Regions from separate parts of the Exiguobacterium sp. s143 genome, predicted to be linked through region 1. Evidence: predicted binding sites of a transcription regulator. Region 1 holds the regulator's gene; each other region holds the start of a gene.

Region 1 (8,108 bases):
AAGTTCAGGAAGACCTTGACGTGTCAAGACGAGAAGTGTTGGTTTGTCTTTTGCTTGTACCGCTGTTTTCCATGCTGCGATTGTCTCTTTTCCGTCTGCTGGGCGGTAGATCGTGACGTTCGGCATTGCACGGAAGCTCATCAAGTGTTCGACTGGCTCGTGTGTTGGACCATCTTCACCGACAGCGATCGAGTCGTGTGTCAGAACGAAGATTGATGGAAGTCCCATTAATGCTGCTAAACGAACAGCTGGACGGAGGTAATCCGAGAAGACGAAGAATGTCGCACCGTAAGGAATGACGCCGCCGTGAAGTGCCATACCGTTGACAGCTGCTGCCATTGCGAATTCACGTACACCGAACCAGATGTTACGACCGCTTGGGTCGATATCGAAGTCTGCTTCGCCTTTGAGCATCGTGTTGTTCGATCCTGCAAGGTCAGCTGAACCACCGAACAATGTCGGAACGTTCTTCGCAAGACCGTTCAAGACCTCACCACTCGTTTGACGTGTCGCTTTTTTCGATGACAAGTCGTACGTCGGAAGATCTGCTTCCCAGTTGCTTGGCAATTCGTTTGCGATTGCGCGAACGAGTTCCGCATGCAATTCTGGATGCGCTGCTTCGTATTGTTTCATCGTTTCGTTCCATGCGTCTTCCGCAGAAGCACCACGTTGGACGATCCGCTCGTCGAACAATGATTTGACTTCTTCAGGGACGTAGAACTCTTCGTGATCCCAAATGTAGCTAGCTTTCGTCAATTTAATTTCCGCTTCACCGAGTGGTGCACCGTGAGAAGCCGATTTCCCTGACTTGTTCGGTGAACCGAAGCCGATGACTGTCTTGACTTCGATCAACGTTGGTTTTGTCGTCTCTGCTTGTGCCGCCGCGATTGCTTTCGAAATCGAATCGATATCCGTTCCGTCTTCTACGCGAATGACTTGCCAGTTGTACGCTTCGAAGCGCTTCTGGACGTTTTCAGAGAATGATTTATCGAGATCGCCATCAAGTGAGATATCGTTTGAATCGTACAATACGACCAATTTACCAAGACCAAGGTGACCTGCGAGTGAAGCCGCCTCAGCTGAGACACCTTCCATTAAGTCTCCATCTCCACAAATTCCGTATGTGAAGTGATCGACGACGTTGAGATCGTCACGGTTGTATTTTGCTTCAAGATGACGTTCTGCCATCGCCATACCAACTGCCATTGCAATCCCTTGACCAAGTGGACCTGTTGTCGCATCTACACCAGCCGTGTGACGGTATTCCGGGTGACCTGGTGTTTTTGATCCCCATTGACGGAATGATTTAAGATCATCCATTGATAGATCATATCCCGATAGGTGGAGGAGTGAGTAGAGAAGCATCGAACCGTGTCCGGCTGAAAGTACAAAACGGTCGCGGTTGAACCATTCTGGATTTTTAGGGTTGTGGTTCATATGATCCGCCCAAAGCGAGAATGCCATCGGCGCTGCTCCCATTGGCATACCTGGGTGACCCGAGTTCGCCTTTTGTACGGCATCAATCGATAAGGTACGAATCGTATTAATTGCTAATTGTTCTACTGTCGTCATGTTCGTCAAAACAATCATCCTCTCTCTTTTTCACAAATTCCTACTCATTTTAGCATACTCTTAAATGTGATACAACTTTTCTAAATAGTATGTCACATTAAAATGAATGCGCTATCTATAGCCGTTCTATCGACTCATACAGGATGTCTGAATCGATGAATGCCCTCTATTAAGATGTATTGCTATCGTACAATGTTTCCTATCTAACCAATCTAACAAAAAAAGAGATCCACCGATTGGGGACCTCTTCCTTACTATAGAAGAAATAAACGATTATTGTTTATTCCGTTCTTCTTCTTGTGCTTGTTTCAATTTCTCTGGTGTTACGTCCGTTCCTTCTTCATCGACGATTTTCATGCCCATGAGTTGGTTTTTGAACGATCCACGGAATGCTGCGAGATACGCTGCACGTAACTCTTTTTGCTCTGCCGTTTCGGCTTCTGATAACGGTTCGACTTTTGATTTATTCGCTAATGCATTGATTCGATCTAATTGTTCTTGTGATAACATGGAATCCCTCTTTCTGTACGACTCAAACTTGAGTTGTTCAATTGTATCCTTACTTTAAAAGAGGCTATAAAAAAAAGCAAGTTAACCGCGTCAGTCGACGGGTAACTTGCTCTTCATTCCGGGCTAGGTGTCAGTTCGCGGTATTCAAGATATCGACGATTGACCGTTGCCTTTGAAATATCATGTCCCATCCCACGCAAGGTGATGGCGATATCTGAAAACGTCAGTCCGAGCTCTCGAAGACGTACGATTTCTTCGATCGGTACGTCCTTTCGACTACGCCCAGCGTTCTCTCCTTGGCGATTCAGATTTCGTTCCGGGCGAAAGCCTTGTTCAACAGCTCGCCGCATGCCGCGCGCGATTTTTGCGTTATGCAGTTTCCGTTGATATTCTTCCACCAGTGAGACAATCTCAAGGACCATTGCTTCTGCATCCGCAAGCTGGTATTCTCCATCAGAATCAAGTGTCATCAACCGAACACCGTGCTTCTTAAACGTGTGCAAAATAGCGATTTTCGCATTCCCTCGACCAATCCGTGTGTCATCTGTCACGAGGACCGCATCTACCGCATCACGTGTTACATGATCAAGAACCGTCAGCATCCCTTCCCGATCGACGTCATATCCACTCTCTTTTTCAGAGACGACATCCACGACATCAAAACCCTTTTGAGACGCGACCTTCGAAAGCTCCATCCGTTGGCGTTCAATCGAACTATCTTGTGCTTCTTTTTCGGTCGACACTCGACAATAAATCACGACCTTCATCGTACCTCACATCCCTGTTCGTTCTTTCACAACTTTTCCATTTTGTCATTGTTGTGCGATTGGTACAACGATTTTGCTTTTTGAGATGACGTGTTTTGTTTCAACATCATTATTTTTAATCAACCAATTGACGTACTCTTCATCTGACATCGAACCATCATTGTAGACTTCAGCGATTTGTTCGACTGTAGCGTTCTCATCGACCGTAACGGAAGCTGTCATCAGTTGCGCCACTTTTTCATCCGGGCGTGGTGTGAGTAAAAAGATCACGAAGGCAATACTTAATGCATAGAAGAGAATTGAAAAAGCATGAGTACGAATCGTATGAATCATCATGAATCCCTCCAAATATGAAATGAATGAGTTAGAATAAATGTTCGCGGAACAATTGTTCGCATAACTCATAATAAACACAGAACCCGTGTTCGGTCAATACAAAATGTCGAACAATTGTTTGTACGCTCATTTGTTCTATGTTATAGTGAATCTAGAAACATATATTCTTACATTTCAAACTTCAATCCAGAAAGAGGTGGCAATTCGTATGCGGAAAATGTCTAAGCGCCAACAAGAGATTCTCGACTACATCGTCTCTGAAGTGAAACTGAAGGGGTATCCACCATCAGTTCGTGAAATCGGAGAAGCAGTCGGACTCGCGTCTAGCTCGACGGTACACGGTCATTTGGATCGACTCGAGAAGCGGGGAATGATTCGCCGTGACCCGACGAAACCACGTGCGATTGAGATATTGCTTGATAAGCCTGAAGAAATCACGGAAGCCATCGTCCATGTTCCCGTCATCGGGAAAGTCACAGCAGGTCTTCCGATTACAGCGATTGAAAACATCGAAGAACAGTTCCCGCTCCCTGCACATTATGTAGGAAACGAAACGGTCTTCATGTTGACGATCGATGGTGAATCGATGATTAACGCAGGTATTCTTGACGGCGATCGTGTCATCGTGCGCCAACAAAACACAGCAGAAAACGGAGAAATCGTCGTAGCTATGACCGAAGATAGCGAAGCGACGGTGAAACGGTTCTTCTTAGAAGATCAACAGGTACGTCTACAACCAGAAAATGACTCGATGGATCCGATGTATTTCGATAATGTCTCCATTCTTGGTAAGGTAATCGGCGTGTATCGGACGATTCATTGACGGAGGGACCAGTTACGACTGGTCTTTTTTCATGCCTTCAGGAAATGTACATGATACCGTCAATACCGTCGCACTGACGGGTTACGTTGCGTATTCGGTCGCAACGCAACAAACCGATTGGTTACCGACTGCCATCGGTATCGCTGTCGGTACCCTTTGGTTGTCACCCGACCTCGATTTAAAGTCAGAACCGTATTATCGCTTTGGACCATTTCGAGTCTTGTGGATGCCGTATGTCAAGATCATGCCTCACCGATCGATCTGGTCGCATGGACTGATCATCGGAGACATCATTCGGCTTCTGTACAGTGCTGCGATTCTGATTCCCCTACTATTTTTAAGTCTATATTTTCAGGTTCTTGATTCTGCTACGATTGATTCGTGGTTCGCTTCCTTGCCTGCATTCGTCGTCGGTATCATGGTGGCGAGTACGATTCATATCCTACTAGATTATTCCAGCAGTTGGTTTCGACCTAAAAAAAGAAAAAAACGTCGTCGGTAACACCTCTTTTGCTTGCTCGCAGGCAGGAAGAGGTGTTTTCTTATCCACTTTTTCGTATCTTTAAACATCAAAATAAAAAATTTCCATTCCTATATTTCAATTATATGTATTGAAAACGTTCTCAAATCAGAGTAATTTAAAGTAGAAAGGCCATTATCTGCTTTAATCCAAAGGGAGGGTTTTTGCATGAATAACTTTGTACTAGAAATGATCGGTACGATGATTCTCATCCTGCTCGGGGATGGAGTCGTCGCCGGTGTCGTCTTGAAAAAGACGAAATCGGAAAACAGCGGATGGATCGTCATCACGTTCGCTTGGGGTCTTGCCGTCATGACAGCAGCATTCGTCGCTGCTGAGAGTGGAGCACACTTGAACCCCGCATTGACGATTGCACTTGCTTTGAACTCTGACCTACCGTGGGCAGACGTTCCGATCTACATTGCCGGACAACTTGTCGGAGCTTTCATCGGCGCCATTCTCGTTTGGCTTCATTACATGAAACATTTTGAAGCGACTGATGATCAAGCCGCAAAACTCGGTGTGTTCGCAACAGGTCCAGCGATTCGTCATACGCCGTCGAACTTGATTTCTGAGATCATCGGGACATTCGTTCTCGTCTTCGGTATCTTGGCACTCGGTTTAACGACGTTCGGAGACGGCTTAAAACCACTCATCGTCGGTTTACTCGTCGTCGTCATCGGTCTATCGCTCGGTGGTACAACAGGGTATGCCATCAACCCGGCTCGTGACCTTGGACCGCGTATCGCGCACGCTATCCTACCGATTCCGAATAAAGGTTCATCTGACTGGGGCTATTCATGGATTCCTGTCGTCGGTCCAATCATCGGTGGAGCGATTGCCGTGTTCATCTATCAATTGATCTACTAAGATCACGTCTCACTAACACATACCGCTCAAGGGGGATTTCGAAATGGAAAACAAGTATATCCTAGCACTCGACCAAGGTACGACAAGCTCACGTGCGATCATCTTCGATCACGATGGGAAAATCGTCAACTCGGCACAACGGGAATTCAAGCAATACTTCCCACAACCAGGCTGGGTCGAGCATGATGCAAACGAAATCTGGGGTTCGATTCTTGCTGTCATGGCAGAAGCACTCGGGACAGCAGATATCAAACCTGAGCAAATCGCTGGAATCGGCATCACGAACCAACGTGAAACGACGGTCGTCTGGAACAAAGAAACAGGTAAACCGGTCTATCACGCACTCGTTTGGCAATCGCGTCAAACGTCTGGTATCTGTGACGACTTAAAAGAACAAGGTTTGAACCAGAAGTTCCGCGACAAAACAGGACTTCTGATTGATGCCTACTTCTCTGGCACAAAAGTTAAATGGATCCTCGACAATGTCGAAGGTGCACGTGAGCAAGCAGAGAATGGTGAATTGCTCTTCGGTACGATCGATACGTGGCTCGTTTGGAAACTGTCTGGTGGAAAAACGCACATCACGGACTACACGAACGCTTCACGAACATTGATGTATAACATCTACGAACAAAAATGGGATGAAGAGTTACTCGATATCCTAGGTGTTCCTGCTTCCATGTTGCCAGAAGTTCGTCAGTCGAGTGAAGTCTACGACAAAACGGTACCGTATCACTTCTTCGGTTACGAAGTGCCAATCGCTGGTATTGCGGGTGACCAACAAGCAGCACTCTTCGGTCAAACGTGCTTCGAAGCGGGTGAAGGGAAAAACACATACGGAACAGGTTGCTTCATGCTCATGAACACAGGTGAGAAAGCCGTTTCTTCTGATCATGGACTCTTGACGACGATCGCTTGGGGCGTCGATGGAAAAGTGGAATATGCGCTGGAAGGTTCTATCTTCGTCGCTGGTTCTGCGATCCAGTGGCTCCGTGATGGACTCCGGATGCTGAAAAATGCGAAAGATTCAGAAGGTTACGCAACGAAAGTCGACTCAACAGACGGTGTTTATGTCGTTCCTGCCTTCGTTGGTCTTGGTGCGCCATACTGGGATTCAGATGTACGCGGGGCAATCTTCGGATTAACACGCGGAACAGATAAGGAACACTTCGTTCGTGCAACGCTTGAATCACTCGCTTATCAAACACGCGATGTGTTAACAGCGATGGAACAAGATTCTGGTATCGAACTGAAGACACTTCGTGTCGACGGTGGTGCAGTAGCGAACAACTTCTTGATGCAGTTCCAATCGGACATCCTCGGCGTTCCTGTCGATCGTCCAGAAATCAATGAAACGACAGCACTTGGTGCAGCCTACCTTGCTGGATTAGCTGTTGGTTACTGGAAAGATAAAGCGGAGATCAAAAAACAATGGAAGCTGGATCACCAGTTCAAACCAGAGATGAAAGAAGACGATCGTGAGCAACGCTATGCCGGATGGCAAAAAGCAGTGGAAGCGACAATGGTCTTCAAACCATCAAAATAAAACAATTGACCCGGTCCCTTTTGCAGAGGGACCGGTTTTTGATATCTTATAAAAAATATAGCGAGAGGTGTGTCATGAATTCTACTTATTCTGATCAACAGCTAAAAGAACACATTCAGGCCGCGCTGGATGGCAACATCACGCATGAAGAACTAGCAGATTGGTGTTATCGCTACATGACAAACCTGTACCAGAACGATCTTTATCATATTGCAACCGACGGACGTAGGAGCTATCCGTTAAGTGAGCAAGCGACTGAAGTAGTAAACGATATTGATGCACAATGGGATCTTTATCTTGCTAACAGTTATTCTCTAAATGAATTACAGACCATTGATTTATCTACAATTAATTTGCCTAGAGAGTGGTTAGCAAAATGGCTTCAGTCGTTTTGATTCATGAAACACTTATTTAAGTTTTAATACGAATAGAAAAAATGCCCCTTCGCCTACTCGCAAAGGGGCATTTACTACTTATTTGCTAAACTCTTTTTTCAAGCCGTCTTCAATCTCATCAACGGATTTCGACTGACCACTCAAGACTGCCGCTAAAAACGCGCCTTCGACGAGTGGTGCGTCGATAAACCGAACCGTCCGTTCGCCACTGTATAGTTCAAGTGCCAGTTCCGTGTTCATCGTCGCAGAACCGATATCCGTTAAGACAACTCCATCATCGTCCAGTGTATTCAATGTTTCTTCGATTCGTGTCGCGTCCGTTCCGATGCTACCGTCCTCAAGACCTGCTGCTACTAAGACTGGCGTATCCGGTGCCATCTCTGCCAACAATTCCTTTAGTCCAGTCGCAAGTTTTTCACTATGAGAAACAAGCACAAGATTAACCATGAAGCACCTCCGCGATTTCGCCGAGTAACAAAGCACTCGATAGACTACCTGGGTCCTGGACGCCTTCCGTCGCTTCACCGAAGTAAGACGCGCGTCCTTTCGTTGCGATACGCGCTTTCGTATCAGCAAGCGCTTGATCGATTGCCGCTTTCAAATTTTCTTCTTGAGAAAGTGCCTCTTGGAACGGTGTCCAGATATCGACCATCGTCTTTTGACCGAATTCCGATTTCCCACGCGACTTGATGCCTTCCGTCGCTTCATGGAAAGCATCCGCAAGCGCTGCACCTTCGACTTCTGTTTTTCCTTTAAATGCGCCGGCAAA
Region 2 (8,108 bases), on a different contig from region 1:
GCGAGCGGTACATCGTATTTAAAGATGACGCGTTCGTCTTCTTTGAGTGTGAACGGACCGACCTGGACCGCTGAAGCGGTAGTCGGGACATGATACTGGCTGACGCGGCGCAGTAGCGCCTTGACGCGAGCAACGACTTCGAGTGGATTGAACGGTTTACCAATGTAATCGTCCGCTCCGAAGGTCAAACCTTGAATTTTATCCATGTCTTCGCGTTTCGCCGTCAGCATCAGGACGGGTAACGTGTGACCGGCAGCACGTGCTGCTTGAACGGTCGAGAAGCCATCGCGAACGGGCATCATCACGTCGAGCAACATCGCATCGACTGGACGCGTTGCAAGAGTCGCTAACGCTTCCTCGCCGTTTTCGGCTTCAATGATCTCGTACCCTTCATTGGTTAAATAGAGTCGAAGCAATTGACGGATGTCTGCTTCATCATCAACGATCAAGAGCGTGGGCATGTGTAGATTCCTCCTGTTGCACCCCCTCGAAAACATAAGCGGGGGGAAGATTGTAGAGCGTGTGCGAATAACTGTGTTCTTGAAAATAGTCCCGGAACATCTTGAACTGGAACCGGGTGTATTGAAAGGCGATGAAGTGACCGCCTGATCGTAGTAACGTTTGGAATTGTGCTAATAAGTCATGCCGCAACGCTGCCGGGAACGAGGCGAACGGGAGACCACTGACGATGACGTCGATCTGTCCGCTCCATGAATCGGATAATCCTTGAACGTCACCAATGAAGAGAGTGACATTCGTTTCCTGAGCCAGTAATTGTTCGAGTGCCGGGCGGAACGTTTCGCTCCGTTCACAAATCAAGAGATGTGTTTCCGGTGAACGAGCGGCCAGTAAAGCTTTGGTGATCGCTCCGTCACCCGCTCCGACTTCAAGAATCTGACGCGGACGATCGGCGACGGCGCGTCGTGCCATCATTTCAGCCAGGCGTGGACTGCTCGGTGCGACGGCTCCAACACGGAGTGGCGCGTGAAGTGCTTCTTTTAAGAAATCAAACATGAAAACCCTACTTTCCGTTGAGTATATCATGTAGTATGCACGTCGTCCCTTTCGAAAACAGGACGATGTTTCTTAAGTGAATCTTAAACATATCAATGCCTGATTTTCGGCGACATCGTGACCGGACAAGCCGGTATACTAAAGATAAAGGAGGGGAAGGCGATGGAACATCACACGTATTATGAAGCGCTCGTTCGCCGGGACGCGACGTACGAAGGGGCGTTTTTCGTCGGCGTCAAGACGACTGGCATCTTTTGCCGTCCGACGTGTCCGGCACGAAAACCGAAAGCGGAGAACTGTGAGTTTTTTGAGACGGCGCAAGAGGCATTACTTGCCTCGTATCGACCGTGCCGTCGTTGTCATCCGCTTGCTTATCCCGGAGATCATGGTACGATTCAACGCTTGATCGAAGCGGTCGAGGCAGAACCAGACAAACGATTCAAGGAAGCCGATTTTCGAGCACTTGGTCTCGATGAATCAACGGCACGCCGCCAGTTCAAGAAACGCTTCGGGATGACGTTCGTCGCATATGCTCGGGCACGGCGGATGGGGCTAGCGATGAAGGAGATCCGGACCGGTAAGCCGATCATCGAAGGACAGTTAGCAGGAGGTTATGAATCCAGTAGTGGTTTTCGGGAGGCGTCGGCACGGATTCTCGGGCAGGCCCCATCACGCTTCGACGGACAGGTCTTACGCGCGAAATGGCTTGATACACCACTCGGTTCGATGTTGGCGATTGCTGACGATCAACTCTTACATCTGCTCGAGTTCGTCGACCGACGCGGACTGGAGCGGGAAATCGAACAATTGCGTTTAAAAGCGCGTGCTGTCATCGTTCCCGGGGAGTCACCGGTCTTTAAACAGATTGATGCGGAGCTCCGTCGTTACTTCAAAGGAGAGCCGGTATCGTTTCAGACACCCTTGATGCGGTACGGGACACCCTTTCAACGCCGCGTCTGGGAAGAACTCGAGCGGATTCCGAGTGGGGAGACGATCTCGTACCAAGAGCTGGCGATCCGGATCGGTCAACCGACTGCTGTTCGTGCCGTCGCACGAGCGAATGGAGCGAACCAACTGGCAATCGTCATTCCGTGCCATCGGGTCATTCGGACGAATGGAGATTTAGGTGGATACGCGGGTGGACTCGCACGCAAGGAAACATTGCTCAAACTGGAGCGCACACAGAGAGGACTGGATGAAGGATGAGTTTGATTAAAGATGTATTTTCACCGAGTTGGCTCGACCGCTTAGGAGCAGCGGTCGACGTACCGGATTTTCGAATACGAGTCGAACAGGGAGACTGGAATGAACTCGCGTTCAAACAGCGCGTCCGCCGTGTGGCGGAGACACTGGAGACGATTTTGTCACCGTTTCCGGACTCGGTGCCGGAGCTAGAGCGGCTTGCACCGCAGTTTACCGGTCTACCGGGAATTGTTTTTCCAGAGTATGTCGAACGGACAGCAACACTCGCCGACTGGACGCTTGCGTTAGCGACACTCGCCAAGTTGACGCCGCATTCGACGTCAGAGTTCGCCGTTCGCCGTTTTCTACTTGCTGATCAGGAACTCTATCTTGAGCAGGCATTCAAATGGACCACATCAGACGATGAACATGTCCGGCGCTTAGCGTCTGAAGGGACACGACCGCGTTTACCATGGGGGCAAGCGATCCCGCGTCTGATTGCTGATCCGCGTCCAGCGTTACCGATCCTTGACGCCTTATTACAGGATCCGTCACTTTACGTCCGAAAAAGTGTCGCCAATCACTTGAATGATATTTCAAAAACGCATCCGGAATACTTGATCGAACGAATTGGACGTCACTTAGGAACAGATCCGAACACGGACTGGATTTTGCGTCACGCCTCCCGGACGTTACTGAAGCGCGGAAACCCAGACGTGTTGCAGTTATTCGGACACGTCACGCAAGGTGAGGTCGCGGTGACGGACTTGGTCGTCTCACCGGTGACGATTGGTCAAGAGTTACAGTTTTCGTTTCAAGTAAACAGTTCCGTCGAGCAACGTCTGCGTCTTGAATACGCGATCGATTACGTCAAACAACGTGGAACGAGTCGGAAGGTGTTTCAACTGCGAGAGCGGGAAGTTAAAGGTGTCTTACAAGTCGAACGACGCCAATCGTTTCGGAACATGACGACGCGTGTCCATTATCCCGGAACACATAACTTGACGATTTTGATTAACGGAGAGGCTTACGCGACAGCAACGTTTGAGGTCGAGGAGGAGAGCTGAATGCAAGGACGACATCCGGATTTTACGACGTCACGACTGTTTGTCGAAGCAACGGATGAAGAATCGGGTTGTAAATGGACGCTGCATGCGTTACGTGAGAAAACGATTGTCGGGACGATTACCTTCACATGGAATGCATCGACCGGAAACTTGCGTTATACGACGACTGATGAGGATGATCAGCACGGATACATCACAGAAGCATTGACGTCGATTTTGTCTTATCTCGCGCGGACGTTATTACTGACGCGTATTTACGGCGAAGCGGGCAGTGCGGCGGTCTGGCATCGGAACGGATTCCAGTTGCAGGCGAATCGATATGAACGTGAACTCCACCATTAAAGCCCCGTCTGCTGAGCAGGACGGGGCTTGTTTGTGCTTGTTTGTGATTAGACCGTTGTTTTGGACCAGTTGAAATGGTCGCAAATCGCTTCAGCACTTTCACGTGCGCTTAACTGTTCCGTATCGAGGAAGAGATAGTTGACGTCCGGTAGTTCGCCTGGCAGCGAACGTGTCCGGTATCCGTCTGCCGTCTCACGTAAGTCTTGTTCAGAAGCGGCAAGGTCACGCTTCGTCACTTTGTGCGTCAATCGGTTTTCAGTCGTGTTCCGGTGCAGACGGGTTGCGACCGGTGCATCCAGTTCAACGATATAGACGTCAGCACCCGCTTGTTCGAATAATTCGACGGTCTCTTCGATGAACTCGAGACCGCCACCTTCGACGCCGAATAGACAGAGAAATGTAAACAGGACACCTTCGAGCGAGCTGTTCGCCATTTCCTTGAACATCTCGCGGCGGATCGTATCTTTTAGGCGATGGTGTGCAGGTTCAGAGAAATCAAAATAAGGCAATAACAGATCGATTGTCTGGTGGTTATGGAAAACTTTCATCTCCGTCAACCGTTCGATTTCCTGACCGATCGTCATCTTTCCGACCGCTTGCGGACCAAGTAACAAGACAAATTTCATGGACGAACCTCATTTCCTTTTTCTGCTAATAATAGCATAGTCCGACGAGTGACATAACTAGAACGTTTGTTCGTTATTTGATATAATTCAAGTATGAAGTCCCGTCGTGTCCTTGTCTGAAGGAGGACAACCATGCAAGAACAATGGAAAGCCGTCATCGGCTATGTAGGTATATATGAAGTCTCATCACTTGGTCGCGTAAGGTCGCTCGACCGGACGATCGTGACGTGTCGCGGTGTCCAGCAACGACGAAAAGGTGTCTTGCTCCGTCCACGGCTCAATCGGGAAGGATACCGGAAAGTCACGCTCTATCAACGTGGTCGAGGAGAGCGGGTGCAGGTCGCTCTACTCGTCGCACAAGCCTTTCTGACGGCAGATGTCACAGAAGCGCGACTCGTCCGGCGCAACGGCAAACGGGCTGACGATCAGTTGTCGAACTTAGAGGTTCTGCCTTCGATCGATCAGCAGTATACTGAACTACTTGGTGAGTTTGATCTCTTGTTAGGTCAACATGTGACGCTGTCACCGTTTCAGATTCGAACGATTCGCGCGCAGTACGAAAAAGGGAAAACAACCCGTCAATTGGCAGAGCAGTATCAGGTGACGGAGAACCGGATTCGCAACATCATCGATAAAAAGGAAGCACGTTATATCGGCTGAGAACAGAGGAAAAGAGCGCTTGCCAAGAATGGCAGGCGCTCTTTTGGTTAGGATGGCGATTCACTCGAACGAACGGTCTGTTGCAACGAACTGATCCGCGACTCGAGTACAGCACTATGTGTCTTCAGTTCCGTCTGCTGGTTGACGTGGTGTTGCATCTGTTCTCCGAGCACCTGGCTGTAAGACGAGAGTTCTGACATCAACTGCTGAACCGACTGTAGATGTTCCTGCATGTTCGACTGAACATCTGCGACGATCTGGCGTTGGTGTTCCACGGTACCCAGTGTCGTCTCGATCGTCGTCGCTTCGGTCAGCATCTGTTTTAAATGCTCCGTTGCCGTCTCGAGTTGTTGCGACGTCGAAAGAAAACGTTCCGTCATTTGCGAGAGTGCTTGTTCGACTTGATCGAGCCCCGCCGTCCACATCTGATTGACCTGCCGAATATGGTCCGTACTCGTCCTAATATCGATCGCTAGTTTTTCGACCTCCTTAGCGACGACCGTGAAGCCCCGACCAGCTTCTCCGGCACGGGTTGCCTCAATCAGCGCGTTCAGCGACAAACGGCGTGTCTCTTCAGCAACACGCTGAATGTGCGAGATTGAGGTATCCATCTGCTGCTGTAGGTGTGAGGTCTGTTGCAAAATCTGCTCTGTCGTCGCGGATTGTTCCTTCAGTAACTGGCTTTCCTCTTGTAAGGTCTCAAGTGTCGTGTGATTCGTCTGAACAGTCTGTTGAAAACGGGTTACGGCATGTTGACTGTTCAGAAGTGTCGTTTGCATTTCGCTTAACGCATCGTGTCCTTGGGCAGTCAAACGTGTCGAGGCGACAATCGTCTGATCCATCTGCGACGATTGTGCAAGTAAGGAACCAGCGACTTCATCGACGGCTTGGACCGATTGATCCATCGCCGATAAGCGCGAGGAAAAGTGAGGCTGGACGGACTCAAGTTCCTGACTGGCTTGTTGCATCTCCGTCGTTAAGTCATTAATCTGTTGCATCAACTGATTGTATTGAAACGTCAGCTGTTGTAACTCAAAGGTCGTCGTCTTGAGCGTTAACGGACGATACGAGCGCTTCGCATGCGCTTCTTCAATTTGTAAGGCGAGTTTCGATAACGGTGCCAGTTGGCGTTGAATCCGCCAGCGGATCAACAGGCTGATGCTGACAAGTGTGACTACGCTCACCCAGACGAGTGTCCAAGCTAAATCTCGAGCAGGAGCGATTAATTTATCGCGATCGGTCGTCAGTAAGATGACGTCATCGAGTTCTGGAATCGTCATTGCGACTAGAAACTGGTCTTGATTCGAAAAAGCATATGTACGGTCTGTTTTTAAGTGCTGTAGTAATTGTTTTCGTTTTGCCGGTTCGAGTGTCAACGGTCGGAACGCCTCACTCGTGTTCAGGCTTTGGAAGCGAACCGTGTAGTCGTCACGTGATAAGTCGGTTCGCTGTTGCTGTTGCAATCGTTTGATGGCACGCGAGCGGTCAGTTGCGTCCTCCGGATACGCGAGAAACGTTGCCCGGACGTTCGCGTCGAACATCGTTAACTCACGCATCAGCCGTTCCTCAGTTGCTGTGACGGATTGTTGATACGATGCGTAAACGCTTAGACCACTGATCATGATCAATCCGATAGCGACGATCGGAATCAACCATCCATTTAGTTGCTGTGCTAATAATCGTTTTTTCGTAAGCATAAAAAAACATCTCCTCCCGTGTACCTATCGGAAGGAGAAGAAACAACATGTATGAAGGTGTTGTACGGCTTGTGTAAAGGTCTTGTGAATCTAATTCACGTAAATCGGAAGGACAGTTGCAAGATGGGTCATAAGTGCTTGTGTCTCTTCTTTTGGTTCAGATGTGACGTAAATGATCAACGCAGCAGCAACGATGACGAAGATAGCGATGACAAGAATGATGAAGAATGGCATCTTACTTTTTCGTTTTTCGGCTTGACGGTCCATGAAAGATTCCCCCTTAATGATGTAGACGATAGACATATTTGTTTGATTCCCTCTCCTCTTGTTTGAAAACCTTGGAAAAAGAGGGGAATGTGTAATCTGACGGGAATAGAGTAACTATCTGAAATGGAATGAGGAGGATGTCGTCGTGCTTACGTTGCTCAATTCATTGTTGTTGAACTTCTCACTGTTGATTGCGACATTGCTGTTTGCGTTTTTACCGCTAAGACGGATCGAGCGCATCTCGCCTAACTCTTCCTTACAAGTCCGACTCGCGATCGGTTGTATCGCCGGTGTGATTGGTGCACTGTTGATTTTCAACAGTATCTCCTATGACGTTGCAAAGATTGATTTGCGTCTTGTTGCACTCGTCACAGCGTACTTTTATGGGGGATTAGTTAGCGGGAGCATCACGATGCTGTTCATTATCGGTGCCCGATTCGCGGTGACACCAGCTGGCGAATACCAAGGACTGATTCTGACGACCTTGATTTGTGTTGCGTTACTCGTGACAGCGACGGTTTATCGCCGGTTCGCTGCTCAACGGATGAAAGATTATCTCGTGTTGCTTGGAACAGGGATCGCATACAGCTTACCGGCGCTCTATTTATTAACGAACACGTTCGAGCGGTTTTTAGAGATTGCGCTCGTCTATATCATCGTCATCATGATTGGTGGTTACGTCACCTATCGTTTCCTACAAGAACTAAGGAAGCATTTTTTGTTCGTGCATACGCAACAAGAACTGGCTTTAACGGATGGACTGACACAACTGGGAAACCGCCGAAAACTGGATGAGACGTTAGCCGAGTACGCTCAGAACGGAACGGTCTTTTCCGTCCTCATTCTTGATCTCGATCATTTTAAATCAATCAACGATACATACGGTCATGAAGGGGGCGACGTCGTCTTACGGCAACTCAGTCACCTGTTGCAATCGTATTGTCCAGAACAGGGCGTCGTCGGTCGGTACGGTGGTGAGGAGTTTGTCTTACTGTTGCCGGACGTACCACTCCGACAAGCGGAACGACTGGGGGAGCGGATTCGTTCTGCCTGCGCCGATCAACACTTCGTTTATAAGGAGCATCCCGTCTTTCATGTCACGTTATCGCTAGGTGCTGCTTCATCTGATCAGGCATCAACCGTATTTGAGACCGTCCAGAAAGCGGACTTAGCATTGTATGAAGCCAAACAAACCGGACGAAATCGCGTCGTCTGTTACCGAGACCCTTTGCTGTAAATAAAAGCCTGCCCCG
Region 3 (8,108 bases), on a different contig from region 1:
GAGGTAATACCCTAAGATGATCCTCATGAAAAAACGACTCCTTTTCTACCGTTCGGCACCACCACCGCCGGAACTTCCGCCACCACCGCGACTGCCACCATTTCCACCGCCACCACGCATGATCGCGGAGAAGATGTTCAAAATCGCAAAGAAGAACATACCACCGGTGAACTTCATATCGAGGAACAATAAGATCAGTAATCCAGCACCGATCAGAATCTTCGTCCAAAGCGGAAGTCCGTCGTCATTTTGTGTTTTCGGAGGATCCTGTGACTCAAGCGACTGGTCCTTTGAAATGACACTGACGACCGCTTTATATGTTTCGGATGCTGCTTTTCCATACTCACTGTTTTCCTTGTAAGGAACAGCATACTGATCGAGAATACGTCCGGCTGTGATGTCTGTCAAAATCCCTTCGAGTTTATAACCGACCTCGATCCGGAATTGGCGATCCTTTTCGTTCGGAGCGACGACGACAAGAACACCATTGTCTTTTCCTTCTTGACCGATGCCTTGGCGCCGGAACGTTTCATTGGCGTAAGAGCTTAAATCCTGTCCCTTTAGATCGGGAACCGTCTTGAGGACGACTTGTGCTGTCGTATATTGTTCGAGTTCCTGACCGAGTTGCGCGAGTTCGGCTTCTTCCGAAGGGGTGAGCAGCTGAGCATCATCCTGAATGAAGAAGGCTGCTCCCGTCCGTTCTGAAACGGCACTAGCTGTTGGAACGAAGAGGAAGAAGACGAGGAACGCGCTCAACAGAAGTCGCGTCCACCGCCGAATCATTTCGAATCACTGTTAAAGTCGACGGTCGGATTTTCCCGGTCGCTGTCTGAAATCTCGTAATACGGCTTTTTCTCGAATCCGAAGGCGGATGCGTAAAGTGTCGTTGGGAAGCTCCGACGTTTTTTGTTGTAGAGGGTTACAGCATCATTGTAATCCTTGCGGGCGATCCCTAGACGATTTTCTGTTCCTTCCAGCGTGTCCATCAAGGATTGGAATCGTTCGCTTGATTTAAGTTCCGGGTAAGTCGTCTGCAAGGCAATCAATCCCCGAAGCGAAGACGTGACTTGTTGGTCGGCTTCGATCCGTTGTTCAGTTGACGCAGCACGCGCAAGACCCGCTTGGGCTTCTGCGACTTTTCCATATACTTTTTCTTCTTGACCCGCGACACCTTTAACAGTTTCAACGAGGTTCGGAATCAAATCCGCACGACGCTTGATTTGGTTGTCGACTTGCGACCATTTATTCGATACATCTTCTTCTACATTGACGAGGCTGTTGTATTGTCCGATTGCTAAAAAGGCAATCACGGCGACAACAACGACTCCGATGATTAATGGGAGTTTTGATGTACTCCGACTTCTGCGTGCCATGTGGCATTCACTCCTTTAGTTATGTCTCATCCCTATATACCCTTAAGCGACTGAATTAGTTTCAAAAAAATGAAAAACCGTCAGCTAAAATAGCTAACGGTTTGAACTTACATGTAGACGATGACAGCTAAGATAGCTGCTAAGACAAGACGGTAGATGGCGAACGGAACGAGTTTGATCTTGTTGATCAGCTTCAAGAAGAAGCGAATCGATAAGAGGGCAAACACGAACGACGCAACGAAACCGACAGCATAGAATGCGAAGTGGTTCGGTTGAATGTTCTCCCAGTTCTTAACGAGCGAAAGGAAACTAGCACCGAACATGATCGGTACAGCCATGATGAACGTAAAGTCAGCTGCCGTCCGGTGATTCATCCCGAGGAAGACCCCTCCGGAAATCGTTGAACCAGAACGGGAGAAGCCAGGCCAAAGGGAAATACATTGGAACAGACCGACGAGTGCTGCTTGGCGATATGTAATCTGATCAAGCGATGTCGTTTTTGGTTCCTTTGGTCCGAATTTATCGGCTGCGATCATCAAGAGGGCACCGACAGCAAGACCGATGATGACCGTTTCAATCGAGAAGAGGTTCTCATCGATGAAATCTTCGAATAACAATCCGAGAACAGCTGCTGGTAGAAGACCGATCAAGACGTGACGTAGCTTTAATTTGTGTGTCCCTGATGCGTCGTGTTCGCCTTCAATCTTATACAAACCGATCAAGCTGAAGAGGCGTTTCCAAAAGACGACGACGACCGCAAGAATCGATCCGAGCTGAATGACGATTTTAAAGGTGTTCGCCGAATATTTACCGAGAAAATCGGTCGTTTGCAACCACATGTCATCGACGATGATCATGTGACCTGTGGAAGAGACCGGTGCAAATTCCGTCATCCCTTCGACGAAACCGAGTAAGAGCGCTTTTAAAAGTTCAATGATTGTCATGATAATCTCCTTCTATATGATGTGCTAGTTAAAAACATATCATGTTTTATTCTTGTGAGATAGAACTAATTGGAATATCGGGCGCAGGTCTGAGAGACGATCGGACGTGTAAGACGCGTTGTCCGATTTAAATTCGTTTGGATAAGATAATAGATGGATTTAGGTATCATCGGATAGATCAGGAAATCCGGTCATTTTCATTCATACTAAAACGGCATGAAGGAAAAGGGAATCTTTCTGTTAGGACACAAGGTCAGAAAAACTTCAAATCGATTGGTTTCACTGGAATATGTCTGGATCTACAAACAGAAAAACGAGCAGGAGACAGTATCGTCCACTACTCGTTTTGAAACGGGATCATCCTAAAGCGACGTCAAGAATCATCATGACCGTAAACCCGACCATCAGACCAAGCGTTGCTAAATCGGATCCGTTTTCTGCTTGTGATTCCGGAATCAATTCTTCGACGACGACGAAAATCATCGCTCCGGCAGCAAACGATAACGCATACGGTAGAAGCGGTTGAACGAAGAAGACCGCGGCTGCTCCGACCATCGCGGCAATCGGTTCGACGATTGCTGACAATTGACCGTAATGGAAGGCGCGCCGACGCGACATGCCTTCACCGCGTAGTGGAATCGATAGGGCAGCTCCCTCCGGCATGTTTTGTATCCCAATACCGAGTGCGAGCGTCAAGGCACCGGCGACGGTCGCCCCGTCCATGTTTAAGGCAGCGGCGCCAAAAGCGACACCAATCGCAAGACCTTCGGGAATATTGTGCAACGTGATCGCAAGAAATAGTAACGTCGTTTTCTTGAGTCCTGTCGAAGGACCTTCCGCTGTCTCGAGTGGTGCAGATAAGTGCAAATGCGGCGTAACGAAGTCGAGGAGACGGACGAAAAATCCACCAGCGAGAAAACCGATGGCGGCAGGAATCCAGGCGATTCCTCCATCCTGCTCCGTGAACTCGATCGCAGGAGCAAGCAGCGACCAAAACGACGCGGCAATCATGACGCCGGCAGCAAAACCGAGCATCATGTTCATGACGCGTTTTTCAATCGTCGTAAAGACGAAGACGAGTGCCGCACCAAGTGCGGTTAACCCCCACGTCATCATTCCGGCAAGCAATGCTTGCACGACGACGGGGAGGGAAGTAAACCAATCCAACATGACTATTCCTTCTTTCCGGGGACGATTTAAAGCATCCATCTGTATGAGAGCTTACCCGTTTTCGATCCGGACGATTCGTGTGAAGGGAATTTCAATGACTTCACGTCCGCGCAGAAAGAGAACGGAACGTTCGGGTTCTAGTCGTTCCACGAAACCGACGACCGTCACGTAGCTACTTTCCTTATAATACGTGATTTCAAGTTCGTTTCCTTCTATTAAAGCTTCTTGAAGCAGAAAGTGCCATGATTCTTGCAACTGTTCATCAATTTCAGGCAAGTCGAGCTGATGCATCTGGACATAATATTCCCGCAACAGTTGCAAATGTTCCGGCATGAGAAAAGGAATCCATTTTAAATTTCCCCGATCACGATACGCTGTCATGAAGATCACCTCCCGGATGACCGCCGACGAAACGAAGACGACGTTTGGCGACACTCGTATCAAGAAACGAGACAGCGAGGCGAATCGTTCCTTTTCCGTAGCGAAGGTTGACGACATCCATTGCTTTTAATAACCGTCGCCGTTTCCAGAGCCGCGCATTATCCTCGAACAAAGACAACTGTAAGGTGCCTTGATCGGCAGTCAAATGCCCCACTGCGACGGATAAAAAACGAACAGGTTCCCCGTCGAGCCAATTCGGTTCGAATAATTGTAAGACGTGACGCAGAATGATGCGTTCATCGGATGTCGGATAAGGCAACCGTACTTGACGGGAGAAACCACTTCGGACGACGTTTCGAGAATAGCGGACGCCGATGTGAACGGTCCAGCCGACTTGATTCGAAAAGCGACAACGTGCGGCAACATCCTGCACGAGTTCATTGAGCACATTCCGAATGCGTTCGAACTGATAATAGTCCTGCATTAAGGTCACACCGTGTCCGATCGTCCGTTGAGGGGCTTTCTCGAACAGATGACGAGGCGCAAGAAGTGTCGGTGACGCGTCGAGTCCCCAAGCGTGATGCCACAGTTCGGCACCGATGACACCGAAGCGTTCGTGTAACTCTTCAACGGGGCGCATGGCAAGATCACCGATCGTTTCAATCCCCATCATCTGCAGATGTTGTTCCATGCGATGTCCAACTCCCCACATCTTCCGAATCGGAAAATCATGAAGACGTCGTGCGACATCAGCATATCCACATCGCGCGATGCCTTCTTTTTTCCCGATTAAATCAAGCGTCAGTTTCGCGATGACGTTATTTGGACCAATCCCGATCCGGACGTGGATGCCGGTCTGTTTCAGGATTGCTTCTTTAATTTTGAGGGCAGCTTGCAGGTCGGAACCAAATAGGCGATCGGTTCCGGTCATGTCAATGAAGCTTTCGTCAATCGAATAGACGCGGATGGCTTCAGGTGGGGCGAATTGGTGCAGGACATCCAGGACACGAATCGACGTCTTCATATAAGCGAGCATACGTGGTTCGACAAGTCGAATCGTACGACGAACAGCGTATGGCAATTGCTCGATTTCATATAATCGACCGGCTGTCTTGATTCCAAGTGCTTTTAAGGCAGGGGTGGCAGCGAGAATGACGGACCCGCTTCGTTTTAAATCGGAGACGACCGCTAGGCGTGTCGTCAAGGGGGGGAGATTGCGATACTGGCATTCACAGCTGGCGTAGAAGGACACACTGTCGACGCAAAAAATCCGTTTATCTTGTGGTAAAACGACGGAAGGAAACATCTGAATCACTCCTTTACACAAAAGAACGTATGTTCTTATTTTGATTTTCCTTGACTATAGCACGGTCTCAAAGTGTCTCAAAATAAAAACTGTTGAAAAAAGGGGAATTCGAACGATTTCTCCTCATATAAAAGGAGTTTGGTACACTAAGGGAGAGAAAAAAGGGGGAACCTTCATTGAAAGAGACCGTTATCCGTTTACCAGAATTACCGAAGACGCTTCAGTCAGAGACGTTCGATCAAGTCGAAATCGATGATCCGTATCTGAAAGGAGCGCGTTATGAGAAAGAGTCGATGCCGAGTGAACTGACAGAACGCATCGATGCCTATCAAGTGTGTTTTCAAAATGTCTCGTTCGCGAATCTTACCTTTGACCGTGGTTCGTTCGAAGATATTCGTTTTGAGCAATGCGACTTAACCGGATGTCACTTCCAAGAAACTCGTTTTCACCGTGTGTCCTTCGTCGGATGCCGGATGACGGGTGTTCAGTTCGAAGATTGTACGCTGGACCATTTAACGATTCAGGAAGGGCTTGCGGATTACGTACAGTTCATTCGCAGTACGGTCCGTCATCAACACTGGAGCGAAACGACGATGAAAGAAGCACAGTTCTTCGAAGTGAAGCCGACCCAGTGGAAACTCGAAGCGGTCCGACTTACGGATAGCCAATGGATTGAAACACCGTTAAAAGGTCTTGACCTCCGGCAGACGGAACTCTCTGGTATTACGATCGATCCGCGATTTTTACCAGGTGCTGTCATTACGGAAGAGCAAGCAGTTGCCTTTGCTCGTTTGTTAGGTCTCGTCATCCCATAACAAAAAGAAGCCCTTGTTTCGATGGATATTCGAAACAAGGGCTTCTTTTTAATGAAAGTTACTGTTCTTAAAATGACATCGTTTCGCCATCCTCCGGAATCAGGAAATGGGCAGAGAGATGGAAAGCAGTTAAAAAGTCAGCAATCATATCACGTCGCAAGAGACAGTGGTTGACGGACTCGAGGTGCGAGACGATGATCGTCGCTTCCGCCGCCGCTTCATGAACCGCAAGGAGATCACGCTGTGACATCGTGATCGGCTCTCCGGTCAAGAACTGGGCGGCGCCACTGTTGACGACGATGATATCGGGCGTATGTTGTTCGATCGCATGCGCGACCTCGTCACACCAGATCGTATCACCTGCGATATAAAGTGTCGGTTCGTCCGGATGGGTGAGGACGAGCCCAGACACACGTCCCATCCGTTCGCCGATTTCACCGACACCATGCTGTCCACCTGTTCGATGGACCTGGATATCACCGATCGTTACACCGGAATCGAAGGAAGAGACGTTCGTGAAGCCGGCTTCTCGGATTTGCTGCGCGTCTTCTTCTTGCTGCGCATAGAGTGGCAAATGCTTGGGTAGAAGTTGTTTTGCAGAATCGTCGAAATGATCGGCATGCAGGTGTGTGACAAAGACAGCGTCAGGATCGAGCAGTGTGTTGACATCGACCGGTAAGTCGACGAGTGGATTGGCGACGGCATTTGGTGTTTGACCGAAGGGAGGCAAGCTGCCTTTTTCGCCGAGGAACGGATCAATTAGTAAGACTTGATTGGCATACGTGACAACGAGTGTTGCATTACGAATTTGTTGAATATCCATTAGGTTCATCCTCTCTCAATGACTCGGATTGACTATTCCCTGTCTGGCATTCAATGAATCCTATCGCAAGCGTTTCTCCATCGCCATGACGTCGACATATTCGCCGTTCAACTGTCCTTGTTCCTTAAACGTTCCGACGATCCGGAACCCGGAGCGGATATAGAGTTTTTGTCCGATTTTATTGAACGGGAAGGTAAAGAGGATCAGCTTATGCATATGATGATCACGGGCATGTTGTTCAATCGTTTCGAGCAAACGTGTGCCAATCCCTTGTCCACGATGTGTCCGAGTGATATAAACCGAAATCTCACCGACGGATGCGTAGACAGGACGCGGATTATACGGATCGAGGGAAATGAAGCCGAGGACACCTGTGTCATCTTCAGCGACATATCCAGCATATCGATCGGTGCGTTCTGCATACCACTGGGTCATGAAGGATAAGTCCTTTTGGTCGGTCTCAAGCGTTGCGATCCGATCTTCGATACCTTCGTTATAGATGGCGAGAATCGCTGGTAAGTCGTGTTCCATTACGGGACGAATATGCATGACGCTCACTTCCTCATCGCTTTTCCTTCATTATATCGGTTACGTATCAATGTAGTGATATGTTTGTGCGATAAGAAAAGCGCTGATTCCCTTCATATGAAGGAAAACAGCGCTTTTATCGATCTTAAGAGACCGTTGACGTCTCATTCTCGTAAATCGGAACCCAGCCGTCTGTCGTGACGAAGATCCGAACAGCGACGACTTTACGATCGTCTTGAAGCGTAAAGTAGTGGCGTGTGTTAACAGGAACGGAAATCAAATCACCAGGATTGAGTTCGATGTTATAGTAGCCGACTTCTTCGTCTTTGATCGCGAAGACGCCATGACCGCTGACGATGAAACGAACTTCATCATCCGTGTGATGATGTTCTTTCTGGAAGTTGACGAGCAACTCATCAAGGTTCGGTGTCGTATCCGAAAGTGAGATGATATCAGCTGTCTGATACCCACGACGTTCTGATACGTCTTTGATTTCGGGAGCGAACGTATCGAGAATCGTTTGTTTGTCTGCATCCGTCAGTGTGAAGTTCTCAACGAGAGGCGCTGGAAGTTTCGAAACGTCCCACTGTTCGTAAAGAACGCCGCGTGACGCAAGGAAGTCAGCGACTTCCGTTTGATCCGTATACCGTGTGTTTGTTTCTTGGAATAAGACTGTTGCCATGAGATGATTCCTCCTTTTAATGAATGGATTGACGGCATGATTGCAACGTCAACGTGTAATTGAATAAAAACTCGAAGGCTTCGAGG

What was found. Region 1 encodes LexA, which represses DNA repair genes until DNA is damaged. Its sites were predicted from a motif close to CGAACATATGTTCG; they were not measured.
Positions count from the first base shown of each region.
Region 2: a site for LexA is predicted at 4,291-4,304, ahead of KNQ03_RS12195 (NUMOD4 domain-containing protein). Genes of this name have one in related genera too.
Region 3: a site for LexA is predicted at 5,197-5,210, ahead of KNQ03_RS12795 (Y-family DNA polymerase). Genes of this name have one in related genera too.

Region 1 is NZ_JACSMX010000002.1:431,437-439,544, reverse strand. It holds gene tkt (transketolase) at 1-1,572, opposite strand, end outside; gene KNQ03_RS10470 (DUF896 domain-containing protein) at 1,846-2,082, opposite strand; gene KNQ03_RS10465 (YneB family resolvase-like protein) at 2,196-2,849, opposite strand; gene yneA (cell division suppressor protein YneA) at 2,895-3,182, opposite strand; gene lexA (transcriptional repressor LexA) at 3,394-4,008, shown strand; gene KNQ03_RS10450 (metal-binding protein) at 4,040-4,510, shown strand; gene KNQ03_RS10445 (MIP/aquaporin family protein) at 4,697-5,398, shown strand; gene glpK (glycerol kinase GlpK) at 5,442-6,944, shown strand; gene KNQ03_RS10435 (hypothetical protein) at 7,019-7,339, shown strand; gene dhaM (dihydroxyacetone kinase phosphoryl donor subunit DhaM) at 7,418-7,786, opposite strand; gene dhaL (dihydroxyacetone kinase subunit DhaL) at 7,779-8,108, opposite strand, start outside.
Region 2 is NZ_JACSMX010000003.1:167,027-175,134, forward strand. It holds gene KNQ03_RS12165 (response regulator transcription factor) at 1-461, opposite strand, end outside; gene KNQ03_RS12170 (class I SAM-dependent methyltransferase) at 439-1,014, opposite strand; gene KNQ03_RS12175 (bifunctional transcriptional activator/DNA repair enzyme AdaA) at 1,177-2,220, shown strand; gene KNQ03_RS12180 (DNA alkylation repair protein) at 2,217-3,263, shown strand; gene KNQ03_RS12185 (GNAT family N-acetyltransferase) at 3,264-3,605, shown strand; gene KNQ03_RS12190 (AAA family ATPase) at 3,653-4,231, opposite strand; gene KNQ03_RS12195 (NUMOD4 domain-containing protein) at 4,364-4,891, shown strand; gene KNQ03_RS12200 (methyl-accepting chemotaxis protein) at 4,939-6,588, opposite strand; gene KNQ03_RS12205 (hypothetical protein) at 6,679-6,855, opposite strand; gene KNQ03_RS12210 (GGDEF domain-containing protein) at 7,001-8,092, shown strand.
Region 3 is NZ_JACSMX010000003.1:283,554-291,661, forward strand. It holds gene KNQ03_RS12765 (DUF1294 domain-containing protein) at 1-27, opposite strand, end outside; gene KNQ03_RS12770 (TPM domain-containing protein) at 46-783, opposite strand; gene KNQ03_RS12775 (LemA family protein) at 780-1,373, opposite strand; gene KNQ03_RS12780 (undecaprenyl-diphosphate phosphatase) at 1,481-2,317, opposite strand; gene KNQ03_RS12785 (ZIP family metal transporter) at 2,675-3,487, opposite strand; gene KNQ03_RS12790 (YolD-like family protein) at 3,539-3,868, opposite strand; gene KNQ03_RS12795 (Y-family DNA polymerase) at 3,852-5,174, opposite strand; gene KNQ03_RS12800 (pentapeptide repeat-containing protein) at 5,351-5,989, shown strand; gene KNQ03_RS12805 (MBL fold metallo-hydrolase) at 6,057-6,812, opposite strand; gene KNQ03_RS12810 (arsinothricin resistance N-acetyltransferase ArsN1 family A) at 6,873-7,361, opposite strand; gene KNQ03_RS12815 (1,2-dihydroxy-3-keto-5-methylthiopentene dioxygenase) at 7,486-8,022, opposite strand; gene KNQ03_RS12820 (methylthioribulose 1-phosphate dehydratase) at 8,039-8,108, opposite strand, start outside.